DNA from 2 places in the Paraburkholderia strydomiana genome. Region 2 is predicted to be linked to the other one. Evidence: riboswitches for the same ligand, from Rfam matches in the RefSeq annotation. Region 2 holds a riboswitch; the other holds the start of a gene.
The links. A riboswitch is a leader RNA that binds a small molecule or an ion and turns the genes downstream of it on or off. The one in region 2 is predicted to bind manganese.
Positions count from the first base shown of each region.

Region 1: linked by a shared signal. The riboswitch ahead of J2W46_RS18650 (sodium:calcium antiporter) and the one ahead of J2W46_RS07555 (TMEM165/GDT1 family protein) in region 2 are both predicted to bind manganese.

Region 1 is NZ_JAVDVL010000006.1:301,643-312,883, forward strand. Features, by position in the region: gene J2W46_RS18620 (hypothetical protein) at 1-350, opposite strand, end outside; gene J2W46_RS18625 (oxidoreductase) at 533-1,582, opposite strand; gene J2W46_RS18630 (UvrD-helicase domain-containing protein) at 1,989-4,097, shown strand; gene J2W46_RS18635 (hypothetical protein) at 4,259-4,828, shown strand; gene J2W46_RS18640 (c-type cytochrome) at 4,981-5,907, opposite strand; tRNA gene J2W46_RS18645 (tRNA-Arg) at 6,201-6,276, shown strand; yybP-ykoY riboswitch at 6,408-6,588, shown strand; gene J2W46_RS18650 (sodium:calcium antiporter) at 6,678-7,688, shown strand; gene J2W46_RS18655 (acetyltransferase) at 8,166-8,828, shown strand; gene J2W46_RS18660 (acyl carrier protein) at 8,841-9,080, shown strand; gene J2W46_RS18665 (AMP-binding protein) at 9,077-10,480, shown strand; gene J2W46_RS18670 (LuxE/PaaK family acyltransferase) at 10,459-11,241, shown strand, end outside.
Region 2 is NZ_JAVDVL010000002.1:432,119-443,359, forward strand. Features, by position in the region: gene J2W46_RS07515 (HAL/PAL/TAL family ammonia-lyase) at 1-1,326, opposite strand, end outside; gene J2W46_RS07520 (glycosyltransferase family 2 protein) at 1,313-3,049, opposite strand; gene J2W46_RS07525 (AMP-binding protein) at 3,049-4,755, opposite strand; gene J2W46_RS07530 (COG4648 family protein) at 4,752-5,420, opposite strand; gene J2W46_RS07535 (acyl carrier protein) at 5,420-5,671, opposite strand; gene J2W46_RS07540 (phosphopantetheine-binding protein) at 5,675-5,974, opposite strand; gene J2W46_RS07545 (lysophospholipid acyltransferase family protein) at 5,949-6,743, opposite strand; gene J2W46_RS07550 (beta-ketoacyl synthase chain length factor) at 6,727-7,578, opposite strand; yybP-ykoY riboswitch at 8,098-8,314, shown strand; gene J2W46_RS07555 (TMEM165/GDT1 family protein) at 8,326-8,898, shown strand; gene J2W46_RS07560 (DUF4136 domain-containing protein) at 8,980-9,690, opposite strand; gene pepN (aminopeptidase N) at 9,947-11,241, shown strand, end outside.

The DNA.
Region 1 (11,241 bases), on a different contig from region 2:
TACTCTCCGATCGCATGCGCCGCGCCGTCCAGTTCCTGGTTCAGCACGCGCTGTTCGTCGGGGGATAAGCCGCCGCCATGTTGCCCGGCCATTTCGTGCGCCTCGCGCCGGATCACATCCAGCCGATGATGCAATGCATCGCCTTGCGGCGGCGGGTAGTAGCCTTGATTGACGCGATTGTCGATACGGCGGCTCAGATTGTCGATGCGGCCGTCGACCTGATGCAGGCGTTTATCGGCGATCTGTTGCGGGCTTGGGCGCGGCGCCGGCTCGGTGTGCGGTGCTACCACACAGGCGGCGAGCGAACTCAGTAATGCGCATGCGGCGAGGGCGCGGATGGGACGTGACATGAACTCTCCGTGAAGTCGTTGTGGTTTTGCGTTGCTACAGGCGTAGCAACGGATCACGGCAGACGAGCGCTGACCCGGACGGCCCGCTCTTTTGTAACGTTATATTGCTTTCCGCTTTGTCAGCATTGCCGGCGCGGCACTTTGCGCCGCGCCGGCAACACCTGAATAGCCTGTAACGCCGGTCAACGAACCCGCTGGAATGGCAGGCGGACGCCTTCGTCGGAACTGCGCGCCGCCAGTTCGATGATGGTCATCACGTCGACGGCATCTTGCGAGCTCACCGGAAATTTCACGCCGTGCTGGATCGCCTCGGCGAGCGCGATGTAGAAGCCCGCATAATCGCCATTGCGCGTCGGCAATTCGCGCTCCACTTCGCGGTCGCCCTCCAGCACGCGCAACGTGCCGGCGGCATTGCCGGCCGCGAAGCCCTCGTCGCCCGGACGCAAGCCGGCTTTCAACTGGTCTTCCTGCGTGTCGAGACCGTACTTCACGTAACTGCCGCGCGTGCCGTGAATGGCGAACCGCGGCGCGACGATCGCCGTCAGCGCGCTGGCGTGCAACACGACTTCGAACCCGCCGTAGCCCAACTGGATATGCACGTAGTCAGGCGCGCTCGCGTCATCGCGATGTGTGCGAACGGTCGCGGACACGGTCTGCGGCGCGCCGAACACTGCCAGCGCCTGGTCGATCAGGTGCGGTCCGAGATCGAACAGCAGCCCGCCGCCGCGCGACGCTTCCTCGCGCCAACGCTGACGCACTTCGGGCCGGAACCGGTCGAAATGCGATTCATAGTGCGTGAGGCGTCCCAACTCGCCGCTTGCGAGCAGATCGCGGACGGTCATGAAATCGCCGTCCCAGCGACGGTTGTGAAACGGCACGAACAGCTTGCCCCGCGCGAGTGCAATGTTGGCGAGCGTGCGAGCGTCGGCGGCGCTCAGCGTAACCGGCTTGTCGACCACCACATGCTTGCCTGCTTCGAGCGTACGGCGCGCGAGATCGAAGTGCGTGTCGTTCGGCGTGGCGATAACCACGCAGTCGATCTCCGGGAGCGCGAGCAACGCGTCGAGATCGGCCACCACTTTCGCGTGCGGATAGTCGGCGAGCGCGGTCTCGGGTCTGCCGGTCGCGATGGCGGCGACGCTGGCGCGGCCGCAGTGCTCGATCACCGGTGCATGAAACGTCGCGCCTGCGAATCCGTAACCCATCAATCCAATTTTCAGCGATGCGGACATGCGTGTCTTCCTGCAAAAACGGCGCGCCGCTTTGCCACCGCGGCGGCGGCGCGCAACGCCGTCATTGTGGCATGGCCGGGACCGGGATTGCGCCGGCAGGCCAGGCGCCGAAGCTCTGACATTTTTCCCAAAGCGGTGGGCGCCGGTTCATCCGCAGGATTCGTCGAGCGAATCTATCCGCCGATTTCATCCGTGTTAACATCGCTCCTCTCGCGCCAACCGAGGCGCGCCGGGCGAGCCTCGCAACGCGTGGCATGCATTCCCTGAGCGCGCGCCGCGCGGCATGCGCCGGCTTCGCGACCGGCAATACTGCGCTGCGGCGCCTCAAGCGCCGCTATCAAACGGCGCGTCCGAGTGCTCCGTCTGAACAGCCGCTTTTCAACCCGCACTACCCCATCCACAGACGATGTCCGCAGGCCTGAATCCCGCTCAAAATGAAGCGGTCCGTTACCTTGACGGGCCGTGTCTCGTACTCGCCGGCGCAGGGAGCGGCAAGACGCGCGTGATCACGCAGAAAATCGCGCACCTGATCGAGGCAAAGGGCTTCGAGCCGCGCCACATCGCAGCGGTCACGTTCACGAATAAAGCCGCGGCGGAAATGCGCGAGCGCGTGGGGAAACTGCTCGAAGGCAAGACGCTGACCACGCCCGGCAAGGAAGGCCGCAAAGTGCCCGTCAATCAGTTGACGGTGTGCACGTTTCACTCGCTCGGCGTGCAGATTCTGCGGCAGGAAGCGGAACACGTCGGCCTAAAGCCGCAATTCTCGATCATGGATTCCGACGACTGCTTCGGCATGATCCAGGAGCAGGTCGGCTCGACGGACAAGGGCTTTATCCGCAAGATCCAATCGATCATTTCGCTGTGGAAGAACGGGCTCATCATGCCCGAACAGGCGATCGCGATCGCCGCGAATGAAGACGAGCACCAGGCGGCGATCGTCTATCGCAACTATGTGGCGACGCTGCACGCGTACCAGGCGGTCGATTTCGACGATCTGATCCGCCTGCCCGCCGAACTCTTCGCGAGCAACGAGCAGGTGCGCGACCGCTGGCAAAACAAGCTGCGTTATCTGCTGATCGACGAATATCAGGACACCAACGCCTGCCAGTATGAATTGCTCAAGCAACTGGCCGGCCCGCGCGCGGCATTCACGGCGGTGGGCGACGACGATCAGGCCATTTACGGCTGGCGCGGCGCGACGCTCGAGAACCTTGCGCAGCTCGGCAAGGATTTCCCGAAGCTGCATGTGATCAAGCTCGAGCAGAACTATCGTTCGACGGTGCGCATTCTGACCGCCGCCAACAACGTGATCGCGAATAACCCGAAGCTCTTCGAAAAGAAACTGTGGTCCGAGCACGGCATGGGGGATTCGATCACCGTCACGCCGTGCAACGACGAAGAGCACGAAGCCGAGTCCGTAGTGTTTCGTCTGTCCGCGCACAAGTTCGAGCGCCGTGCGAATTTTCGCGACTACGCAATTCTCTATCGCGGCAACTTTCAGGCGCGCATTTTCGAACAGGTGCTGCGCCGCGAGCGGATTCCGTATGTGCTGTCCGGCGGCCAGTCATTCTTCGATAAAGCCGAAATCAAGGACATTTGCGCGTATCTGCGGCTGATTGCGAACGCTAACGACGACCCCGCGTTCATCCGCGCGATCACCACGCCGCGTCGCGGGGTCGGTAACACGACGCTCGAAGCACTCGGCTCGTTCGCGGGTCAAGCGAAGGTGTCGCTGTTCGAGGCGGTGTATATGGGCGGCATTGAAGCGCGCTTGTCGCCGCGTCAGATCGAACCGATGCGCGTGTTCTGCGACTTCATGCAGCGCCTCACCGACCGCGCCGAAAAGGACGCGGCCGGCACGCTGCTCGACGAGTTGATGGACGCGATCCACTACGAAGCGTATCTGTACGACGCATTCGATGAACGTCAGGCGCAATCCAAGTGGCAAAACGTTCTGGAGTTCATCGAATGGTTGAAGCGCAAGGGCACGAAGGCGGAGCCCCAAGGCTCGGATGAATCCGCTGGCTCGGGCAACCAGGAGGCAACCGGCTACGACACGGCGGACGGCTTTGGCGACACGGGCAAGAACCTGCTCGGCCTCATCCAGACGGTCGCGCTGATGTCGATGCTCGAAGGCCGCGAGGAAGACCCGGACGCGGTGCGGCTCTCAACCGTGCACGCGTCGAAGGGGCTCGAGTATCCGCACGTGTTTCTGGTGGGCGTCGAAGAAGGAATCATGCCGCATAGAGGCGGCGCGGACGACGAGCCGATCGACGACGCGCGCATCGAGGAAGAGCGCCGTCTGATGTATGTCGCGATCACGCGCGCGCAACGCAGTCTGCATCTGAACTGGTGCAAAAAGCGCAAGCGCGCACGGGAGACGGTGGTTTGCGAGCCGTCGCGATTCATTCCCGAGATGCTGCTCGACGACGCGCCGCCGCCGACGCCCGAAGAGGCGCCGATGTCGCCGAAAGACCGGCTCGCGAGTCTCAAGGCGCTGCTGCAGAAGCCTTGAATGCCGTGGTTAGCGCGTGCGTGGCAAGACCCCGCTAACCTCAGGTGCTTCACCGGTTTTTGTGGAAAGCCGCGCTACAGTGGCGCGGCTGCTCGGTCGCATGGTCATGTACCTTCGCGTACCTTTGCGCACCTTCGAGCCTGTCAACTGGAGACCGCCGCATGACCTCGCCGACGCTCGCGCCATACACTCGCGCCCTCGAAGCCTACATCGACGCGAAAGACAACACGCGCGCGCAACGCATGCCGGATGCTTTTGCTCCCGACGCCGAGCTCACCATTTCTCTTGCGACGTCGACAATCACCTTCCCCGCGCGCACGGTCGGCATAGACGCGATCACGAAGACGCTCGTCACCGATTTCGGCGCGACCTACACGCGGTGCCGCACGTATTACTTGTGCGACTCGCTGAACGTGCGCGACGGTGTGATCGATGCGCTGCCGTGGCTCGTGCTGATGCGTGAACCGGCCGCCGGCGCATTGCGCGTGGGCCACGGCGTCTATTGCTGGACTTTCGATAAGACGCCCGCTGTCAGCCGCTTTCATATTCACATCGCACGCATGGACGTCGTGCCCGATGCAGATGGCGCGTTGCTCGACGCGTTGCAGGAAGGCTTGAGTTATCCGTGGCTTCCGCCGGCGGAATTGCACGCGCGTTTCACCGAGCTTGCGCGCAGGACGCCGGCGCTCTCGTTTGTCGATGCCTTCGCTCGTCCCGTCGGCGAGCAATAAGGCGGCACGCGCGCGCGAGAATCCGTCGAGCATAAAAAATCCCTGCCCGCGTGGTTGCGGTGCAGGGATCGAGTTGTCGGGCAAGCGGCGCGCAATTGTCTTTGCGCGCGATTAATGCGCGACTAATGCGCGCTACTTCGTGTTACTTCCCGTCACTTCGCGGCACTGACCATGTAGTCGACGGCGGCCTTTACGTCGGCGTCCGAGGCGTTCGAGCCGCCTTTGGGCGGCATCGCGCCCTTGCCGTGCAGCGCATAGTTGTAGACGGTGTCCATCGGCTCTTTCAGGCGCGCCGCCCACGCTTCCTTGTCCCCGAACTTCGGCGCGTTGAGCACGCCGGCAGCATGACATGCCTGGCACACCTGCTGGTACAGGGCCTTGCCCGCTTGCGATGCATCCGCGCTTTGCGTGGCGCCGGATGCCGGAGCCGCAGCTTGCGGGACGCTCGCCATTGCCGCCACTGCGGCGGCGGCTTGTGCCGCGCCCGCGTCGGAAGCGCCGGCGGCAGCTGTTGCACCGGAAGCGCCGGCCGCGACAGAAGCGGCCGCCGCGCCGGACGCGGCCGCCGCGCCCGATGCCGGTTGCGCCGGTTCAGCGAAGCTTGCGCCCGAATTGTTCGCCATGTAGGTCACCGCGCGGGCGATTTCGAAGTCGCTGTAATCGTCCGGGCTCGTGCCGCCGCGTGGCGGCATCGCGCCTTTACCGGCGAGCGCCGTATGCAGCAGCGTGTCGAAGCCTTGCGAGATGCGTGGTGCCCAGTCGGCAGTATTGGTGAACTTGGGTGCGCCTGCCGCGCCGGACGCGTGACAGGTCGAGCAGACCGCCTTGTAGACTTCTTCGCCGGTCTTATAGACGCGCGGCGCGTTGGCGTCGCGAATGTCGACCTGAGCGATAGGCTTGATGCGGGCACTGACCTCGGCTTGGGAGAGACTGTCGGTGCCAGCGCCCGTGCGCGTCGAATTGTCGACGTAATAGGCCAGCAGAACGATGATGATGATCGGCACAGCAAACCCGGCGATGACCGCGGCGATGAGCTGTCCTGGGGTTTTGATCGGGGCTCCGTGTGGTGCTTCGCTCATGCTTGTCTCGTCTCCGTGGGTATGTGAGCGGTACAGCGCGACGGCAACTTCTTGTTCTTGATCGGCCACGGACGATTATAGACGCAAGCTTTCTGCGGCGGCGAGGGCCGCGGCGTGCTGTTCAGCAGGCGTTTACCCGCATCGCGCGAAGTCCTGCAAAGGTGCGCGAAACCACGGGAAACGGGCCCGAAGGCCGTCCGGTGGACGGTATGGCGGAAACCGGGTATCCTTTCGGTCTTGCTTTGGCGCCGCATCCGCTCAGTTTGCCGCGCTTTCGCGTTTCTTGTGTCAAAGCGCCCGTAGCTCAATGGATAGAGTACTGCCCTCCGAAGGCAGGGGTTGCTGGTTCGATCCCAGCCGGGCGCGCCAATAACATTGGCTCGGAATCAAGGGTTTAGGCAAACAACGCCTAAGCCCTTTTTTATTTCCCGCGCCCTCAATGCCGCGCCATTCGGCGCCCCATACCCAGGCTTGTCCGTTGTGCTCACTCCCGCTAGAATCCCCCGGTCACTGGGGAGTAGCCTTCCTTCACGCATCGCATGAAGGAGAGCGCGTCAACATACTTGACCTGACTGGTCATGGCGCGTTCGACCGGGTCGGTTTGGCGAGACCATTGGCGCACTGCTTCGTTCTGGTCGGACGGGTGGCGGTGCGTCATTGGTTCGTCTAACGTCCGACCGCGGAGCCGCTGTGAAATCACGTTGTCCCCTACCCAATTTCCTCCTGCACCATGCGCCGTGCCGCGCGCTTCCCGTCGACGGGAGCCGTGCATGACCGGTCTTATCATCGAACTGGCTGTCATGCTGGTCGTCATTCTGGTGGCGGCCGAGCTTTTCACCAACGCGCTCGAACATCTCGGCGAGCGCCTCAAAATCTCGGAAGGCGTCACCGGCTCGCTGTTTGCGGCGGTCGGCACTGCGTTGCCGGAGACCTTGGTGCCGCTGATCGCAATCATCGGCGGCACGGCTGATCATGCCGTCAATGAGGAAATCGGTGTCGGCGCGATCCTCGGCGCGCCGCTGATGCTTTCCACGCTGTCCACCTTCCTTATGACGCTCGCGGTTCTGCGTTCACGCGGCATCGGCGGACGCGTCGCACCGGAACGCTCGGGCTTCACGCGTGACCTCAACTATTTTCTTTTCGCGTTCCTGCTGGCGGCTGCGGCCATGTATGTGCCGCACGAACAAAGAATCGTCCGCGCGCTGTTCAGCATTGCGCTCGTGGGCGTCTACGTCGCCTATGTGGTGGCGACTTTCCGTGCGTCGAACAGTCTCGTGGATGCCGGTCACGGCACGGAGGCGCCGGGCAAGATGATGCTCGCGCGCCTCGGCGTCTCGACGAACCTGGCGACGATCGCTGTTCAGCTCGTGCTCGCGGTCGCCTTGCTGGTTTGGGGCGCCGAAGGTTTCATCCACGGCGTTCGGGGCGTGTCCGAGGCGTTCGGCGTCTCGCCGCTGCTGCTCTCCCTGCTGATCATCCCGATCGCTACCGAACTGCCGGAGAAGGTGAACAGCATCCTGTGGATTCGCCGCGGCAAGGACACGCTGGCGTTCGGCAACATCACCGGTGCAATGGTGTTTCAGGGCACGTTGCTGCCGGCGATCGGCATCCTTCTGACGCCGTGGACGCCGCGAATCGAGGTTGTCACGGGCATCGTCATCACGCTAGCCGCGGCGGCTTGGCTGCGGATCAACGCGCGCGAGCGCGGCGCGCCGGTGTGGGCGCTGCTCGTGTGCGGTGCGCTTTATGTGGCTTATCTGGCGATTACGCTGAGCCGCTAGGCGTTGCGCAGGCGCATGTCTCACGTAGCCCGGCAGATTCCCGCGGCGCTGCAGGCGTTTCGGGCACCTCGCCGGTGTTTTGCACAATGCGGTAGCGTTCGCGCAGTTTGCGCCGCAGCGTGCGACCAGGAGGGCCACTGCAGCTGTCGGCTGTCTCACACAGCCCGGGCGGGCCGCTGCGCGCAGCCCGCCAAGCCCACGCAGCCCTAAGCTCACGCAACCCTCGGCGCGCCCACGCCGAGCCGCCGAGCACCCCCCGCCCAACCCTCCTGCCCCCCCGCCTCACGCGTCCCGCAATGCATCGATTTAAAGGCTTTTCCAGTGCTAACTCTTGGAATCGCGAACGAGGGTGCAACGGCATAATTTCGACCATGTTCCATTGGCCTCGGTGCCCATCTGTCTGGTCTTGAGCGGCTCGCCGCATCAACCGCCATACGGGCCGAGACGCCGGCATTCATGTTCGGGTGATTCAAAATCGTGACTCTGAGACTTTTCGTGTACGGCGCCGGCGGCTTCGGCAAAGAAGTGATGGACGTCGCGCGCCGCCAGAACGCGGTGAGCCGGCGCTGGGACCAGATCTGCTTCGTCGACGACATCCGCGAAGAGCGCACGTTCTACGGCACCCAGGTATTGCGCTTCAACGATGCGGAAGTCGCCGGACATCTCGACCAGGCCGAGTTCGTGATCGCCGTGGGCGAGCCGGCAGGCCGCGAGAAGCTCGGCAATAAGCTGCGCGAAGCCGGCGCCCGCCTGGGCCAGGTGATCGACGTCAGCTCGCTCGTCGCCGACACCGCGTCGCTCGGCGAAGGCCTCGTGGTCACGCCGCTGTGCTCCATTTCCAGCGACGCGCAACTTGGCCGCAATGTTTGCGTGAACACCATGTCGATCGTCGGCCATGATGTACAGGTCGGCGAAAACACCGTCGTCTCGTCGATGGTCAACATCGGCGGCGCGTGCGTGATCGGCGCGAACAGCTACCTCGGCATGGGCGCGTTGATCAAGGAGGGCGTGCGCATCGGCTCGAATTCAATCGTCGGCATGGGATCGGTCGTGTACTCCGACATTCCCGACGACGTGATCGCCCTGGGCAACCCCGCGCGCGTTGCCCGTCCTAATACCGACCGCAAGGTCTTCAAGTGAGATTGGCAATAAATGACGAACAGAGATAAATACGATCAGGTGTTCATGGACAGCTTCGCCGTTCCGCGCGACGCGCTGAACGAAGCTTTCGTCTATCAATGCGTGCCGGCGTGGGACTCGGTCGGCCACATGGGCATGATCGCGGCGCTCGAGGACACCTTCGGCATCATGATGGAGACCGACGACATCATCGAATTCGGCTCGTACACCATCGGCGTCGACAAGCTCAAGAAGTACGGCGTAGAGCTATGAACTCCGGGTTCGTTAGCCGGCAATATCCTGAACGCGCAGCGCTCATTACGGAGAGCGGTGTCACGCTCACGTATGCCGAACTGCATCAGGCCGTTGACCGGCTCGCGACCGCGTTGCCTGCAAGGCAACTGCTTTTTATCGTCGGCGGCAACGATCTGCCGACGGTGCTGTGCTATCTCGCGTCGCTCGCGAGCGGCACTGTGCCGCTCCTGTTGAGCAGCGGGCTCGATCAGGTGCAGTTGAATCGCCTGATCGACACATACGATCCGGCGTACATTTTCTCTTCGACCGGTGCGGAATACGGCACGCTGGTTCATCAGGAAGGCGCCTACGGTTTGTATCGCCGCGCCGATTCGGCACGCGTCGACCTTCACCCCGACCTCGCGTTGCTGATGACGACGTCGGGCTCCACCGGCTCGCCCAAGCTCGTGCGTCTGAGCGCCGCAAATTTACGCGCGAATGCGACGTCGATTGCCGAGTATCTGCACATCACGCACGAAGAGCGGGCGATCACGTCGTTGCCGTTCAACTACTCGTATGGTCTGTCGGTCATCAACAGCCATTTGCTGGCGGGCGCGTCGCTCGTCGTATCGGACCGCTCGCTGATGGACGCCGCGTTCTGGCGGCAGATCAACGACCACGGGGTGACGAGTTTCGCGGGCGTACCCTATAGCTACGACATTTTGCTGAAGCTGCGTCTGGCGCGAATCAACATGCCGTCGGTACGAACATTGACGCAGGCGGGCGGTCGCATGGACCCGGCGAAGCTTCGCCAGGTCAGCGAAATCTGCCGCGCAAAGGGCATTCGCTTCTTTTCGATGTACGGTCAAACGGAAGCGACCGCGCGCATCGCCTATCTGAACCCGGAAGAAATCGAGCACAAGGCGGGCAGTATCGGCCGCGCGATTCCGGATGGCCGCCTGTGGCTCGAGAGCGACGACGGACGCACGATCGCTGAGCCCGGCGAAGTGGGCGAACTCGTCTACGCGGGCGGTAATGTGTCGATGGGCTATGCGCAAAAGGCCGCCGATCTCGCGTTAGGCGATCTGAACGGCGGCACGCTGCGCACCGGCGATCTCGCGCGGATCGACGAAGACGGCTGTTTCTTCATCGAAGGGCGCCGTCATCGCTTCCTGAAAATATTGGGCCTGCGAATCTCGCTCGATGCGGTCGAGCAGATCGCCGCCGACAAAGGCTTCGCCTGCGCCGCAAAGGGTACCGACGAGCAACTGGTCATTCACGTAGTGGACAAGCCTGATTTCGTCGCAGACGAATTCAGGACCGCCATGGCGAAGTCGCTTGGACTTCATCCTTCAGTCGTCGCCGTGAGCCGCTTGCCGGAATTGCCGCGCCTACCCACAGGAAAGGTTGACTATCAATGTCTGACCCAATTGTCCTGAGCGACGTCCCGCAATGGCCGGTGTTCGCGCTTCCCAAGGCGGACAAGGAGCCTGCGCTGCGGGACGAACTGCAGCGCCTCACGCGCCTGCACTACGAAGGTTGCCCGCAATACCGTGCGATTGTCGACAAGCTCGGTGCGAAGCGCCAAGCGGCCACGTTGGAAGAACTTCCGTTTCTGCCCGTGCGGCTCTTCAAGCACGAGCAATTGCTTAGCGTGCCCAGAAGCGAAGTCATCAAGACGATGACATCGTCGGGCACGAGCGGCCAGAACGTGTCGCAGATCTTTCTCGACAAGCAGACGTCGGCGCTTCAGGTCAAAGTGCTGTCGCGCATTGTCGGCGACTTCATTGGGCCGAAGCGTCTGCCGATGCTCGTGATCGACTGCCGCGCGACGGTCGCCGACCGCTATCGTTTTTCCGCGCGCACTGCCGGCATTCTCGGCTTTTCGATTTTCGGTCGCGACGTCGAATATGCGTTGAACGACGACATGTCGCTCAATCTCGAAGCGACGCGACGCTTCCTCGACAAGCACCGGGATCAGCCCGTGTTGTTGTTCGGCTTCACGTTCATCGTCTGGCAGCATCTCGTTGAGGCGCTCGAAGCCTGCGGCGAGACGCTGCCTCTCGAACGCGGCATTCTAATTCATGGCGGCGGCTGGAAGCAGCTTCAATCGAAGGCAGTCAGTGCCGATGAATTCAAGCGCCGCCTGCAAAACGTTGCCGGTGTTGCGCGTGTGCACAACTACTACGGTATGGTCGAG
Region 2 (11,241 bases):
CTTGTCCTGATTGTGCGCCTCGGTCGAGCGTGAGAATACGCTCGCGGGCATCGTGTTCTTGAGCGCTTCGGCAGTCCACGCGGACGACGAAATCTGCACGGCCTTGAAGCCATGATTGATCGCGGCGCGCATGGGCGCGGCGCCAGTCAGGTTACGCGGCAGGCCATTATTGAAATTGACGTCGACGAGGAGCGCCAGTTGCCGGTCCATCAGATCGGCGAGATTGGCGACTGCGACCTTCAGCGAATCCATCGCGAATGCGATATGACCGCCATAGAAGTTGCCGCCGTGCAGTACCCGCTCATTGTCGGGATCGATCAGCGGGTTGTCGTTTGCGCTGTTCAATTCGTTTTCGATATCGCGACGCACCCAGCTCAGCGCATCACGCGCAACGCCGATCACATGCGGCGCGCAGCGGATCGAATAGCGGTCCTGCAAACGGTGGCCGGGCGTATCGTCGCGGCCTTCCAGATCTTCGCGTATCCATGCGGCTGCTTGCGCCTGGCCGGCGTGCGGCTTCACTTCGAAGAGCGTGGCGTCGAAATGCGCGGCGCGGCCGTCGAGCGCGACGGTGCAAAGCGCGGTCAGGCGCGCAGTGAGCCGGGTCAGATGATCCGCGCGAGCGAACGCCAGACACGCGAGGCCGGTCATCACGGCTGTGCCGTTCATCAGTGCGAGACCTTCTTTCGGCGCGAGCGTAAGCGGTGTTTGTCCGAGTTCGTTCCACACTTCACGCACGTCGCGCAGACGTCCTTCGAACATGACTTCCCGTTCGCCCGCGAGTGCTGCGGCGACATACGAAAGCGGCGTCAGATCGCCGCTCGCACCGACCGAACCTTCGGCGGGGATGCGCGGCAGCACGCGATGATTGACGAGATCCGCGAGGCGTTCGAGCAATACCGGGCGCACGCCTGAAAAACCATAGGCGAGCGAATTCAGACGCGCGGCGATGACGGCGAGCGTCTGTGCATCGTCGAGATATTGGCCCATGCCGCAGCCGTGGTAACGCGTGAGTTGCAACGGCAAAGCTTCGACGAGCTCCATCGGCACGTCCACCACACAGGCGTCGCCGTAACCCGTGTTGACGCCGTAGACCGTCTCGCCCGCGGCAAGATGGCGGCGCAGAAAATCCGCGCCGCGTTGAATACGGGCGCGCCATGCCGGGTCTGCGTTCAACGCAACCGGCGCGCGATGCTGAGCAATCGCGACGACTTCTTCGATACTCAGCTTGCGCCCGCCGATCACGACGTGAGCCGCGTGGCTATCGCCGTTGGAAGCCGCATGCGCGCCGGCATCCGGCGCGTCGATCAGGTCATGTTCGGCCATTCGCGTCTCGCTTGGGGCGAGCCCAGAAATCGAAGAAGTTGAACCATTGATAAGGTGCCTTGCGACAGTAATGTTCGAGACGCACTGCATAACGCTGCGCCCAGGCGGCGAGATGCTGCGTGCGTTCGCGGCGCGGCAATTCGATGCGCTCGGCGAACGGCTCGAAATAAAGACGATAACCGTCGTGTTCTTTCAGACAGAAGAACAGGTAGACCGGACAGCCGAGTGCATGCGCGAGCACATATGGACCTTGCGCGAAAGGCGCAGTCGCGCCGAGGAAACGCGCCTCGGTGGTGCGGCCGGCTTCGTGCGCAGGCACACGGTCGCCGACGATCACCAGCAACTCGCCCGCGTCGACGCGCTCCTGCATCATCATCGCGGTTTCGGGCCCGAAGTCCGCGACTTCCAGCAGGTGCCGCGTGAACTCGCTATTCGCGGAGGCCAGCACGCTGTTGAAGCGGCGCGCATGTTCGGTATAGACGACTGCCGTGACTTTCGCATACGCGCCCTGTGCGGCGAGCGCACGAGTCATCTCCAGATTGCCGAGATGCGCGCCGATAACCAGCGCGCCCTTGCCGCTCGCAACCAATGCTTCGAACGCCGAAGGATCTTCGAACTGGACGTCCGCATTGTTGACGCGCCCGGACCATGCGGCGAGCTTGTCGAAGCCCGATTGGGCGAATGCGAGCATGTGACGATACGCGGAGAGCCAGCCTGGGCGAGGCGTATCGCCACGCGGTTCGGCCTCGCGCAGACGCCTGAAGTAATTCGCCGACGCCTCGCGCGCGGCACGTCCCGTCAAAAGGAAATATGCAACGATCGGATGCAGCCACAGCCCGGTGAAGCGGCGGCCGAACAGCTTGCAGCTGAGCGCGAGCAATGACATGCCCAGATGACTGCCACGTTCGGCAATACGCCACCAGTCCTGAGCCTCGGCGCCGCCGCTTTGTTTGCTTCGTGCACCGGCGGGCGCGGCACGCCGTGGCATGAACTTGTGCGCGAGCAGCATCGGCAGACGCGCCAGCATGCCGCACACGAGCCGTGTGTGGCTGCGGCTGATGCGCACGTTGTCCCACAGCACGTCGAAATGCGAAACGCCGTCGCTCGCGTAGGTGACGCGCGTGGGAATCGAGTGGAATGCGGCGCGACGCCAGTAAAGGCGCACGAGAATTTCGATGTCGAAGTCCATCCGCGTGGGCAACTGCACGCTGTCGATCAGATCGCCAGCCAGCGCAAGCGGATACAGGCGAAAGCCGCACATGGAATCGCGAATGGTCAGCGAAAGCGTTTCGATCCACACCCAGACATGCGTCAGATAACGGCCGTAGAGACGCGCTTTCGGCACGCTCTCGTCGTAGACGGGACGGCCGAGAATCACCGCACCCGGTTCGGCGCGCGCCGCTTCGATGAAGCGCGGCACGTCGGTGGCGTCGTGCTGGCCGTCGGCGTCGATCTGCAACGCGTGCGTGTAGTGGGCGTCGCGCGCGGCGCGCAACCCCGCCATCACCGCCGCGCCTTTGCCGCCGTTGACGGGCAGGCGCAGTAACGTGAGCTGCACCGCGTACTCGCGCGCGAGTTGCGCGAGCACCTGCTGGGTGGCCTCGTCGCTGCCGTCGTCGACGACAAAAATCGGCAAGCCGTGCACCGCGAGATGCGCGACGGTCGCGCCAATTGCGTCTTTGTGGTTGTAGATCGGGATCACGATGCAGGGAGCGAAGTTCATCATGCGTCCGCCCGATAAACGATCACGCCCGACGCGCATTCGCGCTCGTTCGCCCGGTACGCGAACTGCACGCGCTGACGTGCGGGATCGTGCGCGAGCGTGAGCTTGAGCACCGCGCCCGGCCCAACCGGCGCCATGAACTTCAATCGATCGATCGACGTGAAACCGCGCACGCAAGGCAGTTGCTCCGCGGCCAGACGCATCGCCCAATCGATCTGTACAACGCCCGGCAGAATCGGCAAGCCCGGAAAGTGGCCGGCGAAATGCGTGAGCGTGGCGGGCACGCGCAACTCGTAATGCAGTGTCTCCCCAGTGTCCCCACCGCGCGCTTCGGCCAGCACTTCGACGCCTTCGGCACGCGGCTCGAACGTCGCTGCGACCGCCGAGACCGGCAGCTTGCCACGTGCGTCGAACGGCAACGCGAGACGAAAGCGCCAGTGACGCGGCAACACGACGACATCGAAATAATCGGCGAGATGTCGGCGCAGGGTTTTCGCGAGCAGCACGCGGCCTTCGTCGCGCAATGCTTTATTACCCGCTTCGGTCAACGCGACGACAGCGCCGACGCGCTCACGCACGCCACCCTCGAGCGGCACGATTGCCGCTTGTGTGACATACGGATGCAGCGCGAGTCGCGCTTCCAGTTCCGGCAGCGACACGCGCTTGCCATCGAGCTTCATCACGCGATCGAGGCGGCCTTGCAAACGGAAGCGGCCTTGCTCGTCGAAAGCGATCCGGTCGTCGGTGCGATGCCAGCCGTCGTGGTCCAGATGCGGTGAGCGCACGCTGAGCGCACCGTCTTCGTCGCGGCGCACTTCGATGCCGGTCACCGGTTGCCATGCATCCGTCTGATCCTGGCGGCGCCACGCAATGCCACCGGTCTCAGTGCTGCCATAGATTTCGAGCGGCGCGGCGCCGTAAGCCGCCGCATATTCGTGCGCGGCTTCGAGCGCGAGCGGACCGCCCGACGAGAAAAAAGCGCGCGGTGCGGGCGTCAATCCGGTGAAGCCAGGCAGCGCAGGCCAGCGCGATAACTGCGCGGGCGTCGACACGATCACCGCCGCGCCGCACTGCGCGAGTTGCGCTTGCAGATGCAGCGGTTCGATGCTGATCTCACGGTCGAATGCGCGGCCGGCGGCGAGCGGCCACATCACGCGAAACAACAGACCGTAGATGTGATGATGCGGGACGCTCGCAAGCATCGTCGCGTCGCCGACCAGCGCGCCCCACTGCTTTTCTAGCGTATGCACCTCGGCGTTGAACTGCGCGAGCGTTTTGCGAATCGGCTTGGGCCGGCCGCTGCTGCCCGACGTATAGAGCGTGAGCGGTGCTTGCGGGTCGATATGTGTGCCCAGAGCTTGAGCGGCGTCGGCGGCGGCTTGCACATGCGGCGCCAGCGTGGCGTCGGTGAGCACGACGTCGTACGCATCGGCGAGGTCGGCGAGATAGCCGGGCGTCGCGTTCGCCGGAATCACCGGCTCCTTGCCGCATGCGAACAGCGCAAATAAGGCGCAGGCGAAATCGAATGGATCGTCGATACACAATGCGTAGCGTTGCGCGGCCTGCGATTGCACGGCCGCCCGGAGCGTCGCAACGCGCGCGCGAAACGCGGCGCGATCGAGCAGCAAACCGCGATCGCGGCATACGGGCGTAGCGGCAGCCGCTGTACTCAACGGAGTCGACAACAGGTCGTGCAACGCGATCATGCCGCCTCCGAACGTGCTGCGCGCGGCAGCACCACGAGGTAGCGCCATATGACCTCGGCGATCAGCAAAACACCGATCAGCACGTAAGCAATCGCGCCGTTATAGAGCGACCAGCTCGCGCGGCTCCAGTAGAGCGCGGTATAAGCGGAGAAAGCACCGTTCAGCAGAAAAAACACACACCACACCTGAGTAACGCGCCGCGTATGGCGCACTGCGCCCGGTGGCAGATCGGGGTTGCCGAGGCGCGCGAACTTTTCGATCATCGAAGGCCCGTGCACGAGCGTCGCGCCGAACGCGATCAGCAGTCCGAGATTGACGAGCGATGGATACAGGCGCAACAACAGCTCGCTGTTGGTCAATACGATTGCCGCCGACGCGCAGCTCAGCAAGCCGACCACAGTCCAGTCGATTCCGGAAAGGCGGCGCAGCGATGTCGCGACCGGACCGCTGCCGGCCCAGCGCTGCAACCACAGGATCGCGAACAGCATGCAGCCGACGTAACGCGGCGTGTCCCACCGCCACGCGCACAGGATCAACGCCGGATAGGCGAGCTTCACCAGCACTTGCACGACTGCCTTGACCCAATGACGCCCGCCGGTGGACGAGGCGCCGGAAGCAGGCGCTTCAGCCGCGTTCGCCGGCGTTCCCGAGCGCACTGCCGGCATCAGCCTTGGGCCGCCAGCAGGGATTCGACAGCACCGATCACGTCGCCGACCGTGCGCACCGACTTGAACTCTTCCGGCTTGATTCGGCGGCCGGTCATTTCCTGCAGCTTGATCGCGAGATCGACGGCGTCGATGCTATCCAGATCGAGGTCTTCGAACAGATGGGCGTCGGGCGTCACGCGCTCGGGCTCGATTGCGAAGTTCTCTTTGAAGATGGCGCGGATGCGTTCAAGAATCTCTGCCTCGGACACGATTTATTCCCCTTTTCTGTTGGTTTCGTTCGCAGCGTGCGCCGCTTCGCGCTGACTCTCGACCAGCGCGGCCAGCGTGCTGATCGAGCGGAAGTGTTCGCGCGTGCGTTCGTCGTTTGCCGCAATGGTCAATTGGTATTGTTTGCGCAGCACGATGCCGATTTCGAGCGCGTCGATCGAATCGAGACCGATGCCGTCGGTATCGAACAACGGCGCGTCGTCGTCGATATCGGCGGGACTCAGGTCTTCCAGATCGAGTGCTTCGATGAGGAGCTGCTTAATTTCCAGTTTTAAAGAATCCATAATCGAACAGGTGCTGAGTAATGTGTGCTTCGACGGCACTCGTCACGCTGCGCGCAGCGAGAGCCGGTGTGGTGTCGTCTGCCTTGAGCTGGTCCACGCCCAATGGTTCCAGCACGTTCACGCGCATGCGGAACGCTCGCGCGGGCACGTGGTACCAGCGCATCTGCTTCGTGAACGCGGGCGGATCGCAATCCATCAGCACAGGCACGATCGGCGCGCCGACCTTCAACGCCATATGCGCGAAACCGCGCGAAAACGCATGCAACCGGTTCGGCGCGGGGCTGCGCGTGCCTTCCGGAAATATGATCATCGTATAGCCCGCGGCCAGCTGCCTCGCGCCGGCCTCGACCAGTTCGGCGGGATCGACATTGCTGACATATTCCGCCGAGCGCACGATGCCCCAGAAACACGGATTGCTCCAGTGCGCGTTTTTCACGACGCAGCATGCATGCGGCGTGAGCGAGAGCAGCACCATCACGTCGAGATATGTGGGGTGATTCGCGACCACGATGGACGGTGTGCGCGCGCGCAACGCATCCACGCCCGACACTTCGAGCTCCATTACGCCGATCCGCTGCAGTACGGCGACAAGCGCGCGGAAGAACCAGTGGATCACGCCCGTCACCGCAAACTGTCGCGACGCGCGATGCGGCCACAGCCACGCGAGCGGAAACACGAGCACAGAAAATAGCACGCCGCAAATGCCGAACACGACGAACGCCATGCCGGTGGCAAAGAGTCGCCAGGCGTAATCAAGCCGCGCAGTCATGCCATCCCCAATGCCAGAGGCCGCCGGCGCCCTGCCAGGCCGCCGGCTTGCCGGTTTCGAGACAGTGCAGCAGCGCCTGGCTTTGCGTGGCGAAGCGCGTTTCCGCTTCGGCGGTATCGGGCGGTTGCGCCGCGCCAGTTGCACCTGTTGCCGCGCTGTGGCCCGGCGCTACGCTTTTTTCAGCGGCTGCAACGGCTGCTGTGCTTGTTGCCGATGCTGCCGTTTCAGCCGTCGGGCCGGGGTCGCGCTGGCCGACTGCGCGCGCGGTATCCGGGGCGACCGCCGAGGATCGCGCGCACACGAGGTGGCCCAACGCGCCTTCGCTGCTCAGCAGAATAGCGATCGCGCCGCCCTGGACTTCGTCTTCGATGGTGCCGTATGCGGGATCAGCGGGCTCGTCCGCGTAGACGAGCAATACCGGCGACGCAGGCTGCGTCGCGAATTGCGCATAGGCTTCGAGGAGCGCATAGCCGAGCGTTTCGGGCCCGGCGGAGATCGCGCTCGCCGCCGAGCGGTCGCCGCGCGCAATGCCGAACACGCCCGTCATGGCGTTGAGCACCGAGAGGCTGAAGGCGGTCGGCGAGACGGGCTCGCCGGAGCTGATTGCGCGGAGGATGTCGGTAGTGCGGCGCAATTCCCCGTGCCGCGAGGCGAACACGACGCGGGCCTCGCCGGCGCCGACACAATCGTGCGCAACCTTCAGCGCGACTCTGGACAGAGTGCTGAGACGCCGCCGCACGATCGGCTCGATAAAGCCGATGTCGGGTGCGGCAGAAGCGGCGGCAGGCCAGCTAGACCAGCGAGCGACCGGAATGGTCCAGTGCGGATCGGGCATATCGGTGTTCGCGCGTAGAAGCAGGGAGAGGTTGAAGCGCCTGACGGAACACGCAGCCTTCATAGCGTATGCGCGCCGCGCGGACCGGCAACTCCAGCCGCGGGTCGATCAGTCTTTTTGTAGGTTCACCGAAATTAACGGCACATCGGCCAGATTATTTAGGTGCCTCTGACAATCGACCTTATAAATTGGCTCCGGCTCCCGCAGTGGCCGGAATCATACTGAAGATTTTCGTTTAAATCAGCCAAAAAAGACGTATCCATCTGTATCCGTGTCGCGATTGCCACGGTGCCGTTCAGGCGATATTAGATTTCGCGGACGTTTCAAGGGACGCTTGGGAATCTACCTATGGCGGTGTGTTTTCCTGTCGGATTGCAGTGTTGCGCGACGCGGCTTACGTTGAAAGCAGCTTGAAACTTTCAATAAACTTTCTGCGAAGGCTGTTGCACTTCAATACATTCGTTTTGCCGGCCGATGCAAGGGTCGGCGCTGCGGCCGTCATGCCTCGCCTGCTATAATCCGCCCCTCATTGGGGAGTAGCCGCCCCGCAGCGCGTTCGTCCGGCAAGCAGGCCGGGCTCGTGGAACGCGAACTCGCGGGGGCGCCTGTCAACAGACTTGGCCGTCACGGCCATGGCAGCCGCAGCCTCTGGCCTGGCGAGACCGATGACCCACACCCCGCCGCAATTGGGCCCGGCGTGTCGTGGGTCGTCGCTCGTTCAATCTCGGCCCGGGAATCCAAAACAACGTGATCCACGCTTTTCTCATTTCGACCGGAGCGGTCGCGCTCGCCGAGATCGGCGACAAGACGCAATTGCTGTCGCTCGTGCTTGCCGCGCGTTATCGGAAGCCGGTGCCAATTATTCTGGGCGTGCTGGCGGCGACACTCGTCAATCACGCGGGCGCGGGCGCACTTGGCGCGTGGCTCGGCTCGCTGCTCACGCCGACCGTGATGCGCTGGGCGCTGGCTATTTCGTTCATCGGCATGGGTTTGTGGATTCTCGTGCCCGACAAGCTAGCCGATGACGAGGCCAACACGAACCGCACCCACCTCGGCGTCTTCGGCGCAACTGTCGTGGCATTTTTCCTGGCGGAGATGGGCGACAAGACGCAGATCGCGACGGTGGCGCTGGCCGCGCGGTTTCACGATTTCTTCGGCGTGGTGGCCGGCACCACGCTCGGCATGATGATCGCCAACGTGCCGGCGATCCTGCTCGGCGACCGTTTCGCTCATCGTCTGCCGACCGGCGTCGTGCATGGCATCGCCGCCGTGCTGTTCGTCGTTCTCGGGACAATGGCGTTGTTCGGCGCAGGAATCTGAAGCGAACCGCGCGATCCGGGCGCCAGCCGGATTGCGCGCCGCCGCGCTTCACCGCCCTGTCACTGCTCCGTCACCGCTGCATCACTGCGCGGCTTTCGCGCCGGACGCGGGCGCGGGCGCCATTGCCGATGCCGGGGCAGCGGCGGGCACAGGCGTTTCGTTTGGAGCGCCTGCGCCGGTGCCTAGCGGAATCTTGACCGTACGCACAACGCCATTGCCGAGCGGGAAGTCTGCGAGCGCGCTGCGAGCGAGATACGGCATGGCCCTCACCAGCGACGACTCGCCGCCCGAATTGCGCGCGGTCACGTTGTAGACCTCCTTGCCGGTCGCGCGCTCCGTGATCCGAACACCGAGCAGATGCGTGAAGATCGGATAGCTCTGGTTCACGTATCCGGCGGGAAACGGTCCCCACGGCCCCCACGGATCGTACGGACGCCCCCACCCCCAGTAAGGCGCCGGCCACGGGTTGTAATAGACCGGCTCGGCCACTGTCACCACGTCCGAACGAATTCCATACGAGAGTCCGACCAGATAGCGCGCCTGCGCGCCGTCCACCTGGCGAAACGCGTGCGTGGCCAGTTCATTGGCGACGATGTGCTCATACGTGGTCAGTTCGAGATTGTTCCGCTGATCGGGTTCGCGCATGAACGCGTAGGTGCGCGTCGCGTCGCCGCCGCTCCAGTCGGAGAACGCGGTGACTTGCGTCGTCACATAAGTCGTGCAGCCGGACAGCAGCACGGTCAGCGCCGCCAGCAGCAGCATGGCGCGGCGCGTCCATCGATTCGTTTTCATGGTCTACCTCGTGAAGCGTTTGGGTCGGCTCGGGTTCGTATTGTACGTAGACCGTAGGCCAGGCCTCACGTTCCGGGCCCCGCCGCGTGGCCCTATGTTTGTCTGGACGGCCGGTCGCGCGCCGGCCTTGCGGCGCGTTGGGAACGGTCGAAAGTTCGCTCCGCACGATTCCCCGAGGCTTTGTACAATGGCTCGACAAGCCCGGCTCACACGCCTTCGTGCGCCGGCCGCTCGAGTCCCATCACTACAGAACGCCATGGCCGATACCGCAACGCCCAATGTGATCCGCCGCGCCGATTATGCGCCGCCCGCTTTCCTGATCGACACCGTCGCACTCGAATTCGACCTGCTGCCGGAACGCACGGTCGTGAAGAACACAATGCGCGTGCGCCGCAATCCGGACGCGTCGCGCGCCGCGCATCTCGAGCTAATGGGCGAACAGCTTGAGTTCGTCAGCGCTACGCTCGACGGCCAGCCGTTCGCCAACGCGCATGCGCACGAACACGGGCTGGTCCTCGACAATGTGCCGGAGAAGTTCGAGCTCACGCTCACGAACATTTGCAATCCGGCCGCGAACACCACGCTCTCCGGCCTGTATGTTTCGAGTGGGAATTTCTTCACGCAGTGCGAGGCCGAAGGCTTTCGCCGCATCACGTACTTCCTCGACCGGCCAGACGTCATGGCCACTTACACGGTTACGCTGCGGGCCAGCAAGGCCGATTACCCCGTGCTGCTGTCCAACGGCAATCTGCTCGAAGAAGGCGATCTGCCGGACGGCCGCCATTTCGCGCGCTGGGAAGATCCGTTCAGAAAGCCGAGCTATCTGTTCGCACTTGTCGCCGGCAAGCTCGTTGCGCTGGAAGAGCGAGTAAAGACGGGTTCGGGCAAGGAAAAGCTGCTGCAGGTATGGGTCGAGCCGCACGATCTCGACAAGACGCGTCACGCAATGGATTCGCTGATTCACTCGATCCGCTGGGACGAGGAGCGCTTCGGGCTTGAACTGGATCTGGACCGCTTCATGATCGTCGCCGTGAGCGACTTCAACATGGGCGCGATGGAGAACAAGGGGCTCAACATCTTCAACACGAAGTATGTGCTGGCGAACCCCGAAACGGCGACCGACACCGACTTCGCGAATATCGAGGCGGTGGTCGGCCACGAGTATTTCCACAACTGGACCGGCAATCGCGTGACCTGCCGCGACTGGTTCCAGTTGAGCCTCAAGGAAGGCCTGACAGTATTTCGCGATCAGGAATTTTCGGCCGACATGGCCGCCGGCGAGGCCGACGGCAGTGACGAAGCCGCGCGCGCCACCAAGCGCATCGAAGACGTGCGCGTGCTGCGCCAGATGCAGTTCGCCGAAGACGCCGGACCGATGGCCCACCCGGTGCGTCCCGAAAGCTACGTCGAGATCAATAACTTCTACACGATGACGGTCTACGAGAAAGGCTCCGAAGTCGTGCGGATGTATCAGACGCTGTTCGGCCGCGAAGGGTTTCGCAAGGGCATGGACCTGTATTTCAAGCGGCACGACGGCCAGGCCGTGACCTG